DNA from 3 places in the Salinicoccus bachuensis genome. Region 3 is predicted to be linked to each of the others. Evidence: predicted binding sites of a transcription regulator. Region 3 holds the regulator's gene; each other region holds the start of a gene.

Region 1 (5,767 bases), 1.2 Mb from region 3:
TGCGGTCATGCCCAGAGAGAGGTACTCCAGGCCCCGGATGCCGATGTATGGATTGACGAACGACTGGGTCGCGATGGCACCGGTACCTGCTTTGACGAATGGGCAAAGCATGCCCACCGCCGGCAGCTTCGTCGATACCGCGACACCCAGCTGTCCGGTTTTCCCGCACCGTGCTGTAATGGAAAACGTATTGAGTTCAAGCATGTAGATCAACTCTCCTCTATATGTAGTATGTGGGTTCTATTCCATAAACCTCCTGTATTATATAGATAGCCGGGTTGCATGCATGTTAATCATTGGAAACCAGGTCAGATTTCAAAATGATTCTGAAATCGTGGTACACTTGTGATATTGGCAGTACTGCACGACGGCATCGATTCATGCCGAATAGAGGATAAAGGAGATAAAAGAATGCTGACAGAAAAATTTCATGTTGCGGTTCCGACCGCTTTTTTTGACGATGAATCCTTGAATATCGAAGGGACGATGGACCATATCCGAAACCTGCATGGACAGGGTGTCAAATCGGTGCTCGTCTCCGGGACGACCGGAGAGCAGCACAGCACGAACCTCCAAGAGAAGCTTGAAATGGTGAATGCGCTGGAGCAGGAGGAAGTGCTCATCAGCAGTATGGAGATCATATTCGGTGTCGCATCAATCAGACAGAAGGAAGCGGAGCAGCTGGCTGAAGCGGTGCGTGAAACAAAAATGGCCGGCATCATGCTCGGCTACCCGCCTTATGTCCGGCCGTCACAGGCGGAGGCGCTGGCCTATTCAAAGCGCCTCATCGAGCTGGCCGGCAAACCGGTCATCCTCTACAACAACCCGGGCAGGACCGGGTTCGACCTGACGGCGGAAAGCATTATTGAACTTGCCAGGCTGGATTCCGTCATCGGCATAAAGGACGCCGGCGACAGGGAGAAGATCGAACGGGTCAAAAAGGATCAGCACGGGAAGGATCTTTATTTCTATGCCGGCGGGGAAGGGAACCTTGAGGAGAAGACGACATACGGATATGACCGTCTATCCTCCATGGCAGGAAATGTCGCCCCGGCAGAAATCAGGGAATGGTTCGAAGGTCTCGTCACCGGACAGGAAGCCGGTGCAAAGGAGAATGGACGTGTGAAGAAAATCCTGGAAGAGGTATATGAGGGTAATGCCGTCGTGAACCTGAAAAGATTGCTCAACCAGGCGGGTGCATCGATGGGTGGATGCAGAGCACCGATCGGCAATGCAGGAGGCTGAGGCATTCGTCCACCTGTTGAGGTTTTGGAACACAAGGAGCCGGGAAGAGAATGGCGTGGCAAGAACCTATCTATAGGAGGTCATTTTATGGGTAAACTTGATGGAAAAGTCATTCTCATGACAGGTGCAGCAAGCGGGCTCGGCCAGGCGGCCGCGGTCTATGCAGCAGAGGAAGGCGCGAGACTGTCGCTCGTCGACCTGAATGCTGAAGCACTTGAAGAGACGCAGAATCTCGTTAAGGAAAAGAATTCAAATGCCGATGTACTGCTGATTACAGCAGATGTTTCCGATGAAGCGGCAGTGAAGAACTACGTCGACCAGACGGTCGAGGAATTCGGGCGCATCGACGGATTCTTCAACAACGCCGGCATCGAAGGGAAACAGAACCTCACGCAGGACTACGGCATCGACGAGTTCAGGAAGGTCATCGACATCAACCTGAACGGCGTGTTCTTCGGCATGAAATATGTGCTTGAAGTCATGAAGGAACAGGGCTCCGGCACAATCGTCAATACCGCCTCCGTCGGCGGCATCCGCGGCGTCGGCAACCAGTCCGGCTATTCCGCAAGCAAGCACGGCGTCGTCGGGCTCACACGCAACTCCGCCGTCGAATACGGTGAATACGGCATCAGCGTCAACGCCATCGCGCCAGGCGCCATCATGACCGCCATGGTCGAAGGCTCACTGCGTCAGATGGGCGGCGAGAACTGGGAAGAGGCAGGTAAGGAGTTCGTCAGCGTCAATCCGATGAAGCGCTTCGGTAAACCCGAAGAAGTCGCTGCTCTCGTTTCCTTCCTGCTCAGCCAGGAATCCGAGTTCATCAACGGCACGGTCATCCCGATCGACGGTGGCCAGTCGTACAAATATTAGATGCATGAACAGTGGATGTTTGATCCCGTCTCCAATTGGAGGCGGGATATTTTTATTTTTTGTGGAGATGTTCAGTGAAAATATTTATTACAAATCTAATACATTTTATGGAAATATTGAATATGATTTAAAAATAACGGGTGCATATTAATTTAAAATAAATAACATAAATAGATGGGAAGGTAAAGACACCAAGGACTCTGGAAAAGGAAGAGGGCGATAATTTGGTTGGTCTTAGACAAGTGTATTAATCTACTATATAAAAAAGAATAATATGTATATTTTAAAAAACTTACATAAAAAATATAAAATTTATCTCGAATTAGTACTAAAGTGTAAAAATATGTTATATTATATTTGTGGCATGAGGATGATGTAAATATTCAACACGATGAACAGGTCACCTTGGTTCCTGGTCGGGGAAGCAAACCATTGGAAAGAGTCATCTGAAGTGCATCACGATGAAATAAAAATCAATTATAGGAAAACAGGTTAGAGTCCAGAGGAGCCGATTGCGGAAAAAGAAGAAGAGATTGAAGTTCAGAAGAGGCTTCAACAGAAGAAGCGACAAGGGTAGAGAAAAAAGAGGTCAAATCCGAAGATGATGCCGATAAGGAAACGGATATCACCAAGGAAGAAGTTGCTAATAAACAAGAACGGACAGAAGAAGCGGGTTCGATAGCAGAAGCTTCGAAGATGTGGGTGAAAAAGATGGCTGATTCAAAGCGAGCATGCTTTGAAGTTTGAGGTGACACTTGATAATGCCGCTTCCGAAACAGTCGAAATGATTGTAATCGGAAACCGGGACATTGAAACCGTGGAGACAGGTGAGGACGGCGACTGATACAGAATATAGTACGACAATAAAATAAACCTTGACGGGCGGCCCCTAACAGAGTACAAAGAGATACCCTGGAGAAGATTTCTCCAGGGTATCTTCTGTATGGTCCTATTCATTCTCAAGCTTCTCTATATACTCCTCGAGTTTCTTCTTGTCCTCGCCGGTCATTTCCGGGAATTTCGGATCGAGCTTCTCCATCAGGTCAATCATGGCTTCATTGACGAGCCGGCGTGTATGCCACTCGTCATCGGCGGGGAGGACATACCAAGGGGAATATTCGGTGGATGTTTCGTTCAGCATATCCTCGAACACCTCCTGATATTTATCCCAATATTCCCGTTCCTCGACATCGGAGAAGGAGAATTCGTGCTGCTTGTCCGGATCCTTCATGCGTTCAACCAGGCGCCTCTTCTGCTCGTCCTTCGACATGTGGAAGAAGAATTTCACAACGTGGATGTTGTTGTCGTGAAGGTATTTCTCATAATTCTTGATCTGTTTGTACCGCATGGGCCAGATGGATTCCTCATCGACACCCGCCGGATAGTCCCCATCAAGCAGTACATTGTCATGCACCCGCGGGGCGATGACCTCCTCATAGTGCGAACGGTTCAATATGCCGATCTCACCGCGGGCGGGGAGCGCCGGCATCATGCGCCACAGGTAGTCGTGCTTCTGTTCCACTTCGGTCGGTTTGCCGAATGTCGTGACCTTAAGGCCCTGTGCGTTCAAATTCGAGAAGATGTAGCTGATGGACTCGTCCTTCCCAGCGGCATCAAGTGCCTGCAGCACAACGAGTATCCCATGCTTCTCCTCGGCATTCAGCTTCTGATGCAGGAGCTGGAGCCGGTCGACAAGCGGTGGTATGACTTCGTCCCTGATCTTTTCATTTTCATCCGTCTTGCCCTCGGTGGTAGGGATTTCTCCAAGATCTATTTTCCTGTTTCCTGTCAGTCTATAATCATCTAAATTCATCGGGATTGCTCCTTTGCCATTTTATAAAAGTGTACCCCCGGACTATTGATTTAAACCCGTATACAAGCGGAAAGGGGGGCTTTTATTTCCCAAATAAAACGCTGTCACTAAATGTTCAATACTTCACATTGAAAGCGGAGTCACAAAGGATAATGATGTGTTATATTAAACATGTATTTAAAATGTATGTTTAAAACAGGAGGGTTAATATGACTACAGTAAACCGTGAGATGTGGGTCAGCGAAATCGTCAAGGAAATTCCGAAGAGTGCAGATATATTCAGGAAAAACAGAATCGACTACTGCTGTGGCGGCAAGATGCCGATATCCCAGGCAGTGGAGGAGCGTGGACTGGACCTCGAGGGCATGCTTGAGGAGATCAACCATATCGAGCAGCATGAAGCGGCCGGCATTCAGCCGAAGTATCTGGATGAGAAGGGGATCGTGAAGTTCATCCAGAACAGGTACCACCAGGAGCTGATGGACGAGTTTGCGGCCCTGACACCGTATGTGACGAAGCTTGCCCGCAAGCATGGGCCGAATGAACCGCATCTGGTGAGAATACAGGAGCTGTATCGGATACTGAAGCATGAAATGGTCGAGCATACGGAAGACGAGGATCAAAATGTATTTCCGATGATCATCGAATTCATGGAAAACCCGACACCTGAATTGGCTGAAAAAGTGCGGCCGCATGTGAGTGAGCTCGAAGGGGAGCATGAAGCTGTGGGAGATATCCTGAAGGAAATCCGTGACATTACAAGCGACTTTACGCCGCACGCCAATGCATGCGGGACGTATAGACTTGTGTATGCGCGGCTCGAAAAGCTTGAAAAGGACACATTCGACCACGTACATCTGGAGAACCACGAATTGTTCGAGCGTGTCAGAAAAGCAATCTAAGGGGTATGAAGGATTCCCGGGAGGCCGCTCCCGGGATATTTTTGTTTATTGGCTTTTTTGTGCTCTGGTGGTGCTTGCGAATAATAGGATGAACGCAAGGACGACGCAGACGATCCAGTAGCCGACGTCATTTGCAGCAAGGGTGATGGCGAGGAGGCTGAACAGGAAGGATAGTGCAAAACCGATGAGGACTTTTCTGTCCCCGAATATTTTTTTGTTCATGGGATGTCCTTTCTTGGATGATGGTTTTCTTCTATATTTTACCATAACCTTCTGAAATCTGTTTTTTGGATGAATGGGAAAGGGTATGATGAAACAAAGGGGGTATGGCGGATGCATCGGGGTTATAAGGGGCCGGATGACTACTTGAGGCAACACGCGGACAATGACTATGTGCCTTCAAGGCTGGAAATCCAGAAGCACCCGGAGAGTTTCATCGAATTTGCTCTCTGGGTGGTGGGCACATTCGTCAGACATCTGTTCATACGCTAAAAAAAGGAAGCACAGCCGGACCCGGTTGTGCTTCCTCCCTGTCTTCTTCCGGTCGATATGGCCGTAGATGCTGCCGCTGATTGCCAGTACGACCATTACGGCAAGTAGTGTGGCAATCGTGCGCATGTTCGAGTACGCCAGGGAGGGAAACTGGTCGAGAACGATGATGACTGAAAAAATGATGACTACGAATGCTGAAAGTATCTTCTGGATCCTGATGTTCTCATCCCCTTTGTTGAGTAGTAGGCTATGCTAGTTCAGCTGTCTTTGGGAGCTGTGGCCGCCTCATATGTCCCGTAGATTTTCAGAAATGCCCCAAGGGCTGCAAGCCAGAATGAATCACTGCCGAAGCTGAGGCCGATCGATGATTCACCGCCGATCAGATTCAGGAAGGTGATGAAGCCGAATATACACAAATAGAAGGTAAGTGCCTCCGTCCATGAAT
Region 2 (5,767 bases), 1.2 Mb from region 3:
CGATACTGATCGATCCGCCGAGCTTCTCACGCTTCGGCAAGAAAGTGTTCAAGGTGGAGCGTGATTTCCCGAAACTCATCCAGGAGGCGCTCAAAGTGCTGAAAACCGGAGGCCATCTGATACTCAGCCAGAACCTCGAGTCCTTCACATTGAACCAGTTCAAGCGGCAGATAGACCGGACGCTGACGCAGGCGGGGTACTCCTACACGCTTGTGGACGTCAAGGGATTGCCAAAGGATTTCCCCACAGTGAAGGGATATAAGCACGGCAAGTATCTCAAAGTGGTCACGGTGGAAATCAACAAGTAGCATAATCCGTGGAATGAATTGGTTACCAGCGGACTGAAATGGGTATATTCAAAACGACAACGATCAAAATAATGTGCAAAGGAGTTTTGAATATGAGTGCCCAACCGCTCACTGAACAGCAGATAGAAGAGAAAGAACAGGAAGCCCGTGAAATGGTCCACCAGAAATCGCTCTATTCCTCCCTCGCGGCCGCCCTCCCGATTCCATTGCTCGATGTCGGTACGGATATGAAACTGATGAAGGATATCAGGCAGGAGGCCGAGGAGATTTTCGGGTTCGACCACAATGAGGTGAACGAACTTTCAGATGACCTGATGAACCGTGCTGCCGTAATGGCGACAAGCATAGGAAGTGAATTCATAGGCAGCCAGACGACCAAGATCCTGTTGAAGCGGGTCACTAAAAATTCCAAGATTACGAGATTCGGGCTCATACCGATCCTCAGCAAAGTCCTTGGGGCCGCCATCAGCTACAAAGTGATGCAGAAGCTCGGTAACGACTATGTGGACAAATGCGTGGAAATTGCCAGGAACCAGACGGCCTGATGACCGGAAAACCCTCCTTTAAAGCATCTTTTTAAAGGAGGGTTTTTATTTTTCGCCACATTTTCCAAGAATGACTTTTATTTATGACCCATGTGGGACAAAAAGTGAAAAGTTTACGCTTATATCGATCGTGGTATATTAGAATATCCCTATCATACGTGGTACAATGAAGCTAACCATGTATGTCTATCATGTAAACTTATAACGCATTCTAAAGGAGACTAACGCAATGGAACAAAAATCTTATCTGATCACAGACGAAACAGGAATCCACGCAAGACCAGCTACAATTCTGGTGCAGACAGCATCCAAATTCGATTCCGATATCCAACTGGAATACAACAGCAAGAAAGTGAACCTGAAATCCATCATGGGTGTCATGTCACTCGGTGTCGGCAAAGATTCGGAAGTGGCAGTCTACGCGGAAGGTAAAGATGAAACTGAGGCAATTGAAGCGATTACTGAGACCCTTTCAAAAGAAGGACTGACCGACTGATGTCAAACATCCTAAAAGGAATTGGTGCGAGTGACGGTGTAGCAATTGCACCGGTATACTCCCTGGAAGAGCCTGACCTGTCATTTGACAGCAAGCAGATTGAACCCGGTGGTGAAGATGCCGAGGTTGAACGCTTCAAGGCTGCTTTCAACCAGTCCAAAGTAGAAATCACCAGAATCAGGAACCACGCGGAGGAGTCGGTAGGGCCGGAGCATGCTGCGATATTCGATGCACACCTGCTTGTGCTGGATGATCCGGAGTTCCTTGGACCTATCGAAGCCCATATCCGCAATGACCAGAAGAGTGCGCCTCAGGCACTTCTGGAAACAAGGGACCAGTTCGTCGCCGTGTTTGAAAATATGGAGAACGAATACATGAAGGAACGTGCTGCAGACATCAAGGATGTATCGAAGCGTGTCCTCGCCCATATGCTCGGAAAGGAACTTCCCGACCCAAGCAAGATCGATACACCGGTAGTCATCGTTGCAGAGGACCTGACACCTTCCGATACAGCGCAGCTGGATAAGAATTTTGTCAAAGGGTTCGTGACGAATGTGGGCGGGCGGACCTCCCACTCGGCCATCATGTCCCGTTCCCTGGAAATCCCGGCAGTCGTCGGTACGAAGGATATAACGGCTATTGCGAAAGTCGGCGATGATATCATCGTGGACGGCAGTGCAGGGGAAGTCATCGTCAATCCGACCGAAGACGAAGTACTCGTCTACAAGGACAAGGAGGCGCGCGTTCAGGAAGAGAAGGCGGAGCTCCAGAAACTTGTCGATGAGCCATCTGAATCGATGGACGGCATTACAGTCGAACTGGCTGCGAATATCGGGACACCGGACGATCTGGAAGGTGTGAAATCGAACGGCGCCGAAGGCATCGGACTCTACCGTACGGAGTTCCTCTATATGGGCAGGAATGAACTGCCTACGGAGGATGAGCAGTACGAAGCCTACAAGAAGGTGCTCAAGGACATGGAGGGCAAGCCGGTCGTCGTACGTACACTGGATGTCGGCGGGGACAAGGAACTGCCTTATCTGGACCTTCCCAAGGAGATGAATCCGTTCCTCGGGCACCGTGCCGTGCGCATGACGCTCGATAACCCGGAACTCTTCAGGACACAGTTGCGTGCACTGCTCCGTGCGAGCCAGCACGGCAACTTGAAAATCATGTTCCCGATGATTGCGACCATAGATGAATTCAACCGTGCGAAAGCACTGCTGATTGAAGAGAAGGACAAGCTTGTCGACGAAGGGGAGAAGATCAAAGAGGATATCGAAGTGGGTATCATGGTCGAAATTCCTTCGGCAGCGGTCATTGCAGACCAGTTTGCGAAAGTCGTCGACTTCTTCTCCATCGGAACAAATGATCTGATCCAGTACACGATGGCTGCCGATCGGATGAACGAATCCGTGAGCTACCTGTATCAGCCGCACCACCCTGCGCTTCTGAGACTCATCAAGATGGTGATCGATGCAGCGCATAAGGAAGGCAAATGGGCAGGCATGTGCGGAGAGATGGCCGGCGACGAGCAGGCCGTGCCACTCCTTCTTGGACTTGGACTCGATGAGTTCTCCATGAGTGCATCTTCAGTACTGAAGGCGCGCAAGCAGATCTCCCAGCTTAAGAAGACGGATATGGAACGTCTGGCTGCAGCAGCAATCGAATGCAAGGACTCGGAAGAAGTGCTTGCACTGGTTGAGGAATATACAGACAGAATATAGAAATTTCACACGCATGGATTAATCCATGCGTGTTTTTTGCTGTTATAATGGCAGAAAAGAGCTCGGGAGGATCACCGATGAAGGAAACAGTGCGTCGTCCGTTGGAACTTTATCTCACGCTGCCGATTTTCGCTTTTGCCCTCTATGATTTTGCCAATACCATATTCAGTGCCAATATCGTTACGCTGTTCTTTCCGCAGTATGTCACTGAAACGGTGGGGACGAACCCGCGTCTGGAACAGATCGCCTCCACGGTCATCGCCTATGCGAATGCCGTGGCAGCCATCCTGCTGATTGCCTTCGCCCCGCTGTATGGTGTGACGATGGACCGGACGGGCAGACGCAAGAGGTATGTCATCCTGTTTACACTGCTGTGCATCACCGCTGCTGTCGGAATGGGGATTTTTGGCGGCATGGATACGGGCGAATGGTTCGGATTGCCCAACGGTTTTGTGCTTACCATCCTGTTTTTTGTCATCGCAAAATTTGCATTCAATTCAGGCAATGTATTCTATGATGCGATGCTGTCGGGCTTGGGCAACAAAAAGGAGATTCCGCTGATTTCCGGCTATGGGGTGGCACTCGGCTATCTGGGCACTCTATTTGGTATATTCTCAGTCCTCCTGATCATCGGGGACGGGGCGGTGCACCACACATTCTGGCTGTCCGGGGTACTGTTCCTGATCTTTGCACTGCCGCTGTTCTTCATCAACAGGGATCCGCCTGCAGAGCAGAAACCGAAACAACCCTTTCTGAAAGGATACAGGGACGTCTACGGGACCTTCATCCAGGCGAGGGAATATCCATCCATATTCTATTTCATGATCGCCTACTTTTTCGTCAATGATGCACTGGCAACAGCCATTGCCATGATGCAGCCCTATGCGACAACGGTAGTCGGCTTCGAACCGGGTACTTTCCTCATTGTATTCATGGTGGCCACACTGTTCAGTATCATCGGGGCGATCGTCTTCAGTTTCATCAATAGGGCGTTCGGGTCGAAACGGACTTTTCTGATCATCGCCATGCTGCTGGCGGTCGCAGTCGCAATCGCCGCCATCCCGCTGCCGATGTGGACCTTCTGGATTGCCGCTTCCCTCTTCGGCATTGCGATGGGATCGACATGGGTGGTGAGCCGGACGATGATCATCGAACTTTCTCCCGCAGGAAAAGAGGGGCAGTTCTTCGGACTGTTCGCCTTCAGTGCAAAAATGAGTGCAGTCGTGGGTCCTTTCATCTACGGTTCGATCACATTGATGCTGGCGGATTATGGCGTGGTGGCCTCGCGCATGGCGATCACCAGCCTCATCGTCATGATCGTGATCGGGCTCCTGTTCCACCTCAAGGTCAAAGAGGATGAATCAGCGGTTTAAATTATTGTAATTCAGGGCATGATACGATAGAATAATAAATTGAGAATGATAATTATTTCACAAAATTGTCATGAAATATCATGATTCTGAATATCATATGCGAGATGACCGTTTTATGATTCAGGATACATTAACTAAGAGGTGATCGAATGGATGATGTAATCATTGGTCGTGTACTGACTGCATCCACTCTCGGATTCCATATAATTTTTGCGACGATCGGTGTCGGTATCCCGATTGTTTTCATGGTACTGGAATTTCTGGGAATACGGAAGAAGGATGACATGTACCTGACCATGGCAAGAAGGGTAGCGAAGGGATATACGGTGACGGTTGCCGTCGGTGTTGTGACCGGGACCATCATCGGTCTCCAGTTGTCATTAATATGGCCGGAGTTCATGAGGCTCGGCGGCCAGATCATCGCACTGCCGCTGTTCATGGAAACTTTCGCATTTTTCTTTGAGGCGATATTCCTCGGCATATTCCTGTATACATGGGACCGCTTCAAGAACCCATGGCACCACTGGCTGCTCAACATACCAATCGTCATCGGATCGACCTTATCCGCCGTGTTCATCACGACGGTGAACTCGTTCATGAACACACCGGCAGGATTCGACCTGGTGGATGGTGCACTGGTCAATGTGGACCCTCTTGCAGCAATGTTCAATCCATCCAGCTGGGTCAGGATCTTCCACGTCGTGGCGACGGCCTATATGACGGCAGTATTCATCATTGCTTCCATCGGGGCGTTCAAGCTGCTCCGCTCCAAATTCGAGGAGGACAGGGAATACCACAAGAAGGGTCTTAAAGTAATGATGGCACTCGGTCTTCTCATGGCTTTCCTGACAGTACTCGCCGGTGACTTCTCTGCAAAATTCCTGCATGAGAACCAGCCGGAAAAACTGGCGGCATTGGAATGGCATTTTGAAACGGAAGAGAATGCGGATCTGATCCTGTTCGGTGTTCTGGACGAAGAGACGCAGGAAGTGAGCTATGAAATCAGGATACCGAGTGCCCTGAGCTTCCTGGCGGCCTATTCCTTTGATGAAGAGGTGACCGGACTGAATGACATACCGGAAGATGAACAGCCGCCATTGATCATCCACTACTTCTTCGACATGATGGTGTTCTTCGGCATGTATGCCCTCACGGTGGCCATCATCTACTTCATTGCGAAGTTTTCGAAGTTCGATGAATACCACCCGGCACTCCTGTACGCCTATGTACTGACCGGGCCATTGTCCATGGCAGCGATAGAATCCGGCTGGTTCCTGGCGGAAATGGGCCGTCAGCCATGGATCCTCCGCGGATACAT
Region 3 (5,767 bases):
GGTCGGCGAGTGTCGCCTCGGTCGCTGCGATTTCTTCCTCGAGTGCCTGGATGCGTTCTTCCATCCTGCTCGTACTGCGTTTCAGCTTCTGCATCTCATTCCTTTTCTGCTTCTGCTGTTCATAATCAGTGCCATTCTGGTTTTTGTTATCCTGCTTCTCCACTTTGATATCGAGGGATGCCTGTTCTTCCTTCTTATGGCGGTAGTAGCTGTAGTCGCCGTTGTAGGTCTTGAGATGCTGCAGGTCCATTTCCACAATTTTGGTGGCGATGCGATCAATGAAGTAGCGGTCGTGGGAGACGAACAGGATGGTCCCTGGGAAATTCTGAAGTGCCTCTTCCAGGACTTCCTTGCTGTCGATATCCAGGTGGTTGGTCGGCTCATCGAGAATGAGAAGGTTATTCTTTTCCAACATTAGTTTCGCAAGCTGGATGCGGGCCTTCTCCCCACCGCTCAGATCATTGACACTCTTCATCACTTCATCCTGGGTGAACAGGAAGCGGCCGAGCACTTTGCGGACATCGCTTTCATTCATGTTCGGATACTCATGCCACAGTTCTTCAAGGACATTCCTGCTGGAAGTGAATTCGGCCTGTTTCTGATCGTAGTAGCCGATGGAGACGTTCGTACCATAGATGATTTCTCCGGCATGCCGTGGCAATTCCTTCGCAATGGTTTTGACGAGGGTGGATTTTCCTATACCATTCGGCCCGATGACCGCCAGGCGGTCTCCTTTGTCTACATTCAGGGTGATGCCGCTGTTCAGCGTCTCCTCATAGCCGATGTCGAGGTTATTGATCCGGAGGACGTCGTTTCCACTTTCCCTTTTTATATCGAAAGAGAAGCGCGCACTTTTTCTGTCGATCTGCGGTGTATCCATCCGGTCCATCTGCTCAAGCTTCTTGCGGCGGCTTTTTGCCATGTTGCTTGTCGAGGCCCGTGCTATATTCTTCTCGACAAACGTTTCAAGCTGTTTGATCTCCTTCTGCTGATGCTCGTAAGCTTTCATCCGAAGACTGTAGTTCTTCTCTTTTTCCTGGACGTATTTCGTATAGTTGGAGTGGTAGAGGGTACCCCTGTACATTTCCACTTCAAAGATTTTGTCGACCGTCCGATCCAGGAAGTACCGGTCGTGGCTGATGATTGCGATGGCACCTGTAAAACTGTTCAAATACTGTTCGAGCCATGCCACGGTGTCCATGTCCAGGTGGTTGGTCGGTTCGTCAAGAAGGAGCAGGTCGGGTTTCGACAGGAGCATCTGGCCGAGGGCAAGACGTGTTTTCTGTCCGCCAGAGAATTCATCGACATTGCGGTCGAGGTCATCGATTGTGAAACTCAGCCCGGTTGTGACCGTCTTGATCTGGGCATCGATCGTGTATCCCCCCTGGGACTCGAATGAATTCTGCAGCGTGTCGTACCGGTCCATCTGATCGCTATAGGCAGGGTCGTCATAATCATGTTCTGCCAGCCAGGTCGTCACTTTCTGCATCTCCTCCTGGAGATCGAGCAGGTGGGAGAATGGACGCATCATTTCATCCCGGACGGTCTGGGAGGATTCCAGTGTCATCTGCTGGGTCAGGTAGCCTATGGAGATGCCTTTCGGCGTAGTGACCTGACCTTCATCAAGCCCGAGTTCCCCCGCCATTATCTTCATGAGTGTCGTCTTTCCGGCACCATTTTTCCCAACAATGCCGACGGTTTCCCCTTTTTTTATTTCCAGATTTATATTTTCAAAAATCATATCTGTACCGAATGATTTCTTTACATTTCCCAATTGCATTACTATCATATTGATTACCTCACTTTCTTCAAGTCTACAATAAATAAATTAAAAAAACGATGAAATTAAATGACATTGACTACACTATGAAAATTGAGATATGCTATAATGTACCAACAGAGTGTAATAAACGAGGTGTGGGACATTTGAACAGTAAAAAGAAAATCCCAAATGCAACTATGAAACGTCTCCCTTTATACTATAGATTTTTTAAGAACGCTGAAAAATCCAGTGTGGATAGAGTCTCATCCAGAGAAATCAGTGAGGCATTGGATATTGATTCTGCCACTATAAGGCGAGACTTCTCCTATTTTGGTGAACTCGGTAGAAAAGGTTATGGATACAACGTCAAAAGCCTTCTGAACTTCTTCATGGAACACATCCAGGGGAACGAAGTAAGGAACGTAGCAATCATTGGTGCAGGTAATCTGGGCAGTGCATTATTAAACTACAAATTCAGCAACATAAATGATAGAATGAACATAGTTGCTGCCTTTGACAGCAATGATGAAATTGTTGGCACATCCATCAATGATACATTAGTATATCATCCAGATGAACTTGAGGATATGGTCAGTAGACATAACATAGACGTTGCGATACTTACCTTGCCGGCAGAGGTCAGCCAGGACATGGCTGAACGGCTTGTAGATGCGGGCATCAAAGGTATACTGAACTTCACACCAATCAGATTGGACGTAACTGATGGAATCTATGTACACAATATAGATTTGAGTGTTGAATTGCAGGCGCTATTCTTTTATATGAAACATATCTAGGAGGGGTATTATGCTCGAAATGTTAATGCCGGTGACGCTTATGGCAGTAGGACCAACAAGTATGATAGTAATCGCTGTTGTAGCATTGATTATATTCGGACCCAAGAAGCTTCCTCAATTTGGACGCGCAATGGGCTCCACTTTAAAGGAATTTAAAGACGCAACAAAAGGTCTCGCTACAGACGATGATGAGGAAGAAGAAGAGTACGAGAAGAAAAAACAGCCGAAGAAGATTGAAGCAGTTGAAGTCGAAAAAGCTGAAGAAACTAAAGTATAAAGATTTGGAGGTGGCGAAAGCCGCCTTTTTTTAAAGAGGTGAAAAGTAAGATGGAAGACTCGGAAAAAAAAGAATTTACCGAGCACTTGGAAGAATTGAGAAAGCGTCTGCTGATTGTCATGTATTTCTTTGTCGGGGCACTGATCGTAGGATTTTTCCTGTCCAAGCCCCTGATATACCGGATGCAGAATGCGCCATGGGCGGAATCCATACAGATGCATGCGTTCCAGGTTACTGATCCGCTTAAGATCTATCTGCTTGTGATCGTCATAATCGGTCTTGTGGTGGTGCTGCCGGTCATCATGTACCAGCTATGGGCCTTCGTGGCGCCAGGACTATACGGCAATGAAAGGAAATTGACATTGAGCTACATTCCGATTGTCATGATCCTCATGCTGATTGGGATGGCCTTCGGCTACTTTGTTCTTGTGCCCTACATCATCCAGTTCACTTTCGACCTTTCGGAAGAGATGGGAATCGAAACGACCATCGGCATCAATCAATATTTCGGATTTCTGTTCAGAACAGTCCTGCCATTCGGTGCAATATTCCAGATGCCGATCCTGGTGCTGTTCTTGACACAGCTTGGTCTGCTGACGCCGATGTTCCTCAGGAAAAACAGGAAGTATGCCTACTTCATCCTGCTGATCGTCGCAGCACTGATTGCACCCCCGGACCTGATGACGCATATCATGCTGACAATACCAATGATCATTCTTTACGAATTCAGCATCTATATTTCCAAAATCGGCTACCGCAGACACTTGAAGGCAGAACAGAAGGCAATAGAAGAATCTTTGGATTCCGACTAGGAGGTATTCAGGGTGAAATTCGATTCGAACACTGAAGCGTTTAAAGCGTTGGATGAAAGAGGCAGCGAAGCATTGAATGAACGGATTGAACGGACACAGGAAAATCAGTGGAAGCAGAAGTATCATGTGCAGCCGATTGCGGGCAGCATGGATTCCATTGCCGGCTTCGTTTACCACGATGGTACGTATCATATCCTCTACCAGTGGTCACCCTTTGAAGACAAAAGGACCAGATGCCTGTATCATGTGACTACGAACGACCTCGTTTCTTTTGAGAATAGGGGAATAGTGAAGATGCTGTCGGACGGAGCCTATTCGGGCTCCGCTTTTGTAATGGAAGGGAATATCCACCTCTATCATACGGAAGTGCGTTCGAATACAGCGTTCCAGCAGTACACTACGTTTAAAATGGAAGCAGGTGGCCTCCACCCGGACAGGACCGTGCCGGTCATAAAGGGTGCACCACCCGGATACAGATGGCTGATGAAGGATCCCAAAGTCTGGCATGGGAATGGCGGATATATCATGATGCTCGGTGCCGCTACATCGGAAGACTATGGCCGTGTCCTCGTCTTTGCCGGAGATACGCCTGCCGATTTTCAGTACAGGGGTGAGTTGGAAACACATCTCGACCAGTTCGGCTTCATGTGGGAGTCTCCGGATCATTTTGAACTGGACGGCCATCATGTATTCATGTTCTGTCCCCAGGGACTCGACAGGTACAGAAACAGCTATTGGAACATCTACCAGTCGGGGTACACGATTGGTGAAATGGATTATGACTCATTGACGATGAATCATGGGCCTTTTCATGAACTCGATCATGGGTTCGATTTCTATGCGCCCCAGACAACCCTCAACGGCAACGGTGAACGGCTGATGATCGGCTGGATGGGCATGAAGGAAACCGGCTACCCGACCGATGATTCATGGTCGCACTGTCTGACGCTGCCCCGTGAACTTTCGGTTGAACAGGGGCAACTGAGGCAGAAACCGGCTGCGGGTCTGAGAAAATTGAGAGAAGCGGAAATGACCGCCGAGGGATACTTCGACCATCGCCCGAAAAAGATGAGGGATTTCTACGGGGACAGCTACGAACTCGTCATGGAGATGCTTGAGAACGATGCGACCCGTATTCATATCGACCTGAGGGTGAGCAGGCGGGAACAGACGAGCCTCATCTATAATTCCGCAACGCGGACGCTCATCCTTGATACGGCCTTCAGTGGTGAAATGCCTGAAAATGTGGATGGAACAGACAGGAAGGTGGCACTTGATGCGCCGCTCTCCAAGCTGCAAATATTCGTCGATGTCTCAAGCATCGAAGTCTTTGCCAATGACGGGGAAGCGGTGATGACGGCACGCATCTTCCCTTCACGCAAAGCGACAGGCATGGAGGTGTCCACGGAGATCGGCAGCTGCCATGTCAGGATGACCAGGTATAGTCTGAAACAGTTATCACCCAATCCTGTAATCGAAAATAAGTAGAACAAACTTAATTTCATTATTTAAATATAATTTTATTTCAATTTTCCTTATAATTGATTGATTATTTTGTTATTATTAATCTACACAAGGTTAGGGTGAGAGGAGAGGGAAGACATGTTTTCGGTATTGAGCCAGATTCGTAAACGTTTTGAATATATGACACCAGTGGAGCAGCGCATTGCAAACTTCATGCTGGACAATCCCACGAAAGTGATCAACATGCCGGTCAAGGACATCGCGAGAAACAGCAATACAAGTGATGCGGCAATCGTCAGGTTTTCCAAAAGGATTGGCCTTGCAGGCATCAAGGAATTGAAGGTGGAGCTTGCAAAGGAGCTCCATACACTGGAGAAGGAGAATATATCCAGGGTCATCGACCTTGAACAGGATACACATAAGGATATTTTTGACAAAGTGTTCAAAAATACCATCCAGGCACTCTACAACACAGAAAAGATCGTCAATCGGAAAGCGATGAAAGAGGCGGCACACCTTTTTGCCAAATCGGACAATACTTTCATATTCGGAGTGGGGGATTCGGCGAATGTTGGAAATGAGCTCGAACAGAAGTTACATAGGGTCAATATAAACGCCTTCTTCACCGCCGACAAATACCTGTGCATGACACGGC

What was found. Region 3 encodes Rex, which represses fermentation and respiration genes when NADH is low (regulators of the CRP and FNR family bind a similar motif). Its sites were predicted from a motif close to TTGTGAAATATTTCACAA; they were not measured.
Region 1: a site for Rex is predicted at 4,040-4,057, ahead of ric (iron-sulfur cluster repair di-iron protein). Genes of this name have one in related genera too.
Region 2: a site for Rex is predicted at 4,495-4,512, ahead of RQP18_RS04455 (cytochrome ubiquinol oxidase subunit I). Genes of this name have one in related genera too.

What each region holds. Positions count from the first base shown of each region.
Region 1 is NZ_CP138333.2:822,170-827,936, forward strand. It holds gene RQP18_RS04080 (DUF1028 domain-containing protein) at 1-204, opposite strand, end outside; gene RQP18_RS04085 (dihydrodipicolinate synthase family protein) at 412-1,245, shown strand; gene RQP18_RS04090 (glucose 1-dehydrogenase) at 1,333-2,115, shown strand; gene RQP18_RS04095 (PPK2 family polyphosphate kinase) at 3,065-3,928, opposite strand; gene ric (iron-sulfur cluster repair di-iron protein) at 4,138-4,830, shown strand; gene RQP18_RS04105 (hypothetical protein) at 4,876-5,052, opposite strand; gene RQP18_RS04110 (hypothetical protein) at 5,230-5,448, opposite strand; gene RQP18_RS04115 (hypothetical protein) at 5,580-5,767, opposite strand, start outside.
Region 2 is NZ_CP138333.2:891,689-897,455, forward strand. It holds gene RQP18_RS04430 (class I SAM-dependent rRNA methyltransferase) at 1-308, shown strand, start outside; gene RQP18_RS04435 (hypothetical protein) at 401-853, shown strand; gene RQP18_RS04440 (phosphocarrier protein HPr) at 1,083-1,349, shown strand; gene ptsP (phosphoenolpyruvate--protein phosphotransferase) at 1,349-3,076, shown strand; gene RQP18_RS04450 (MFS transporter) at 3,154-4,449, shown strand; gene RQP18_RS04455 (cytochrome ubiquinol oxidase subunit I) at 4,599-5,767, shown strand, end outside.
Region 3 is NZ_CP138333.2:2,065,072-2,070,838, reverse strand. It holds gene RQP18_RS10560 (ABC-F family ATP-binding cassette domain-containing protein) at 1-1,789, opposite strand, end outside; gene RQP18_RS10555 (redox-sensing transcriptional repressor Rex) at 1,927-2,559, shown strand; gene RQP18_RS10550 (twin-arginine translocase TatA/TatE family subunit) at 2,600-2,836, shown strand; gene tatC (twin-arginine translocase subunit TatC) at 2,887-3,648, shown strand; gene RQP18_RS10540 (glycoside hydrolase family 32 protein) at 3,661-5,136, shown strand; gene RQP18_RS10535 (MurR/RpiR family transcriptional regulator) at 5,251-5,767, shown strand, end outside.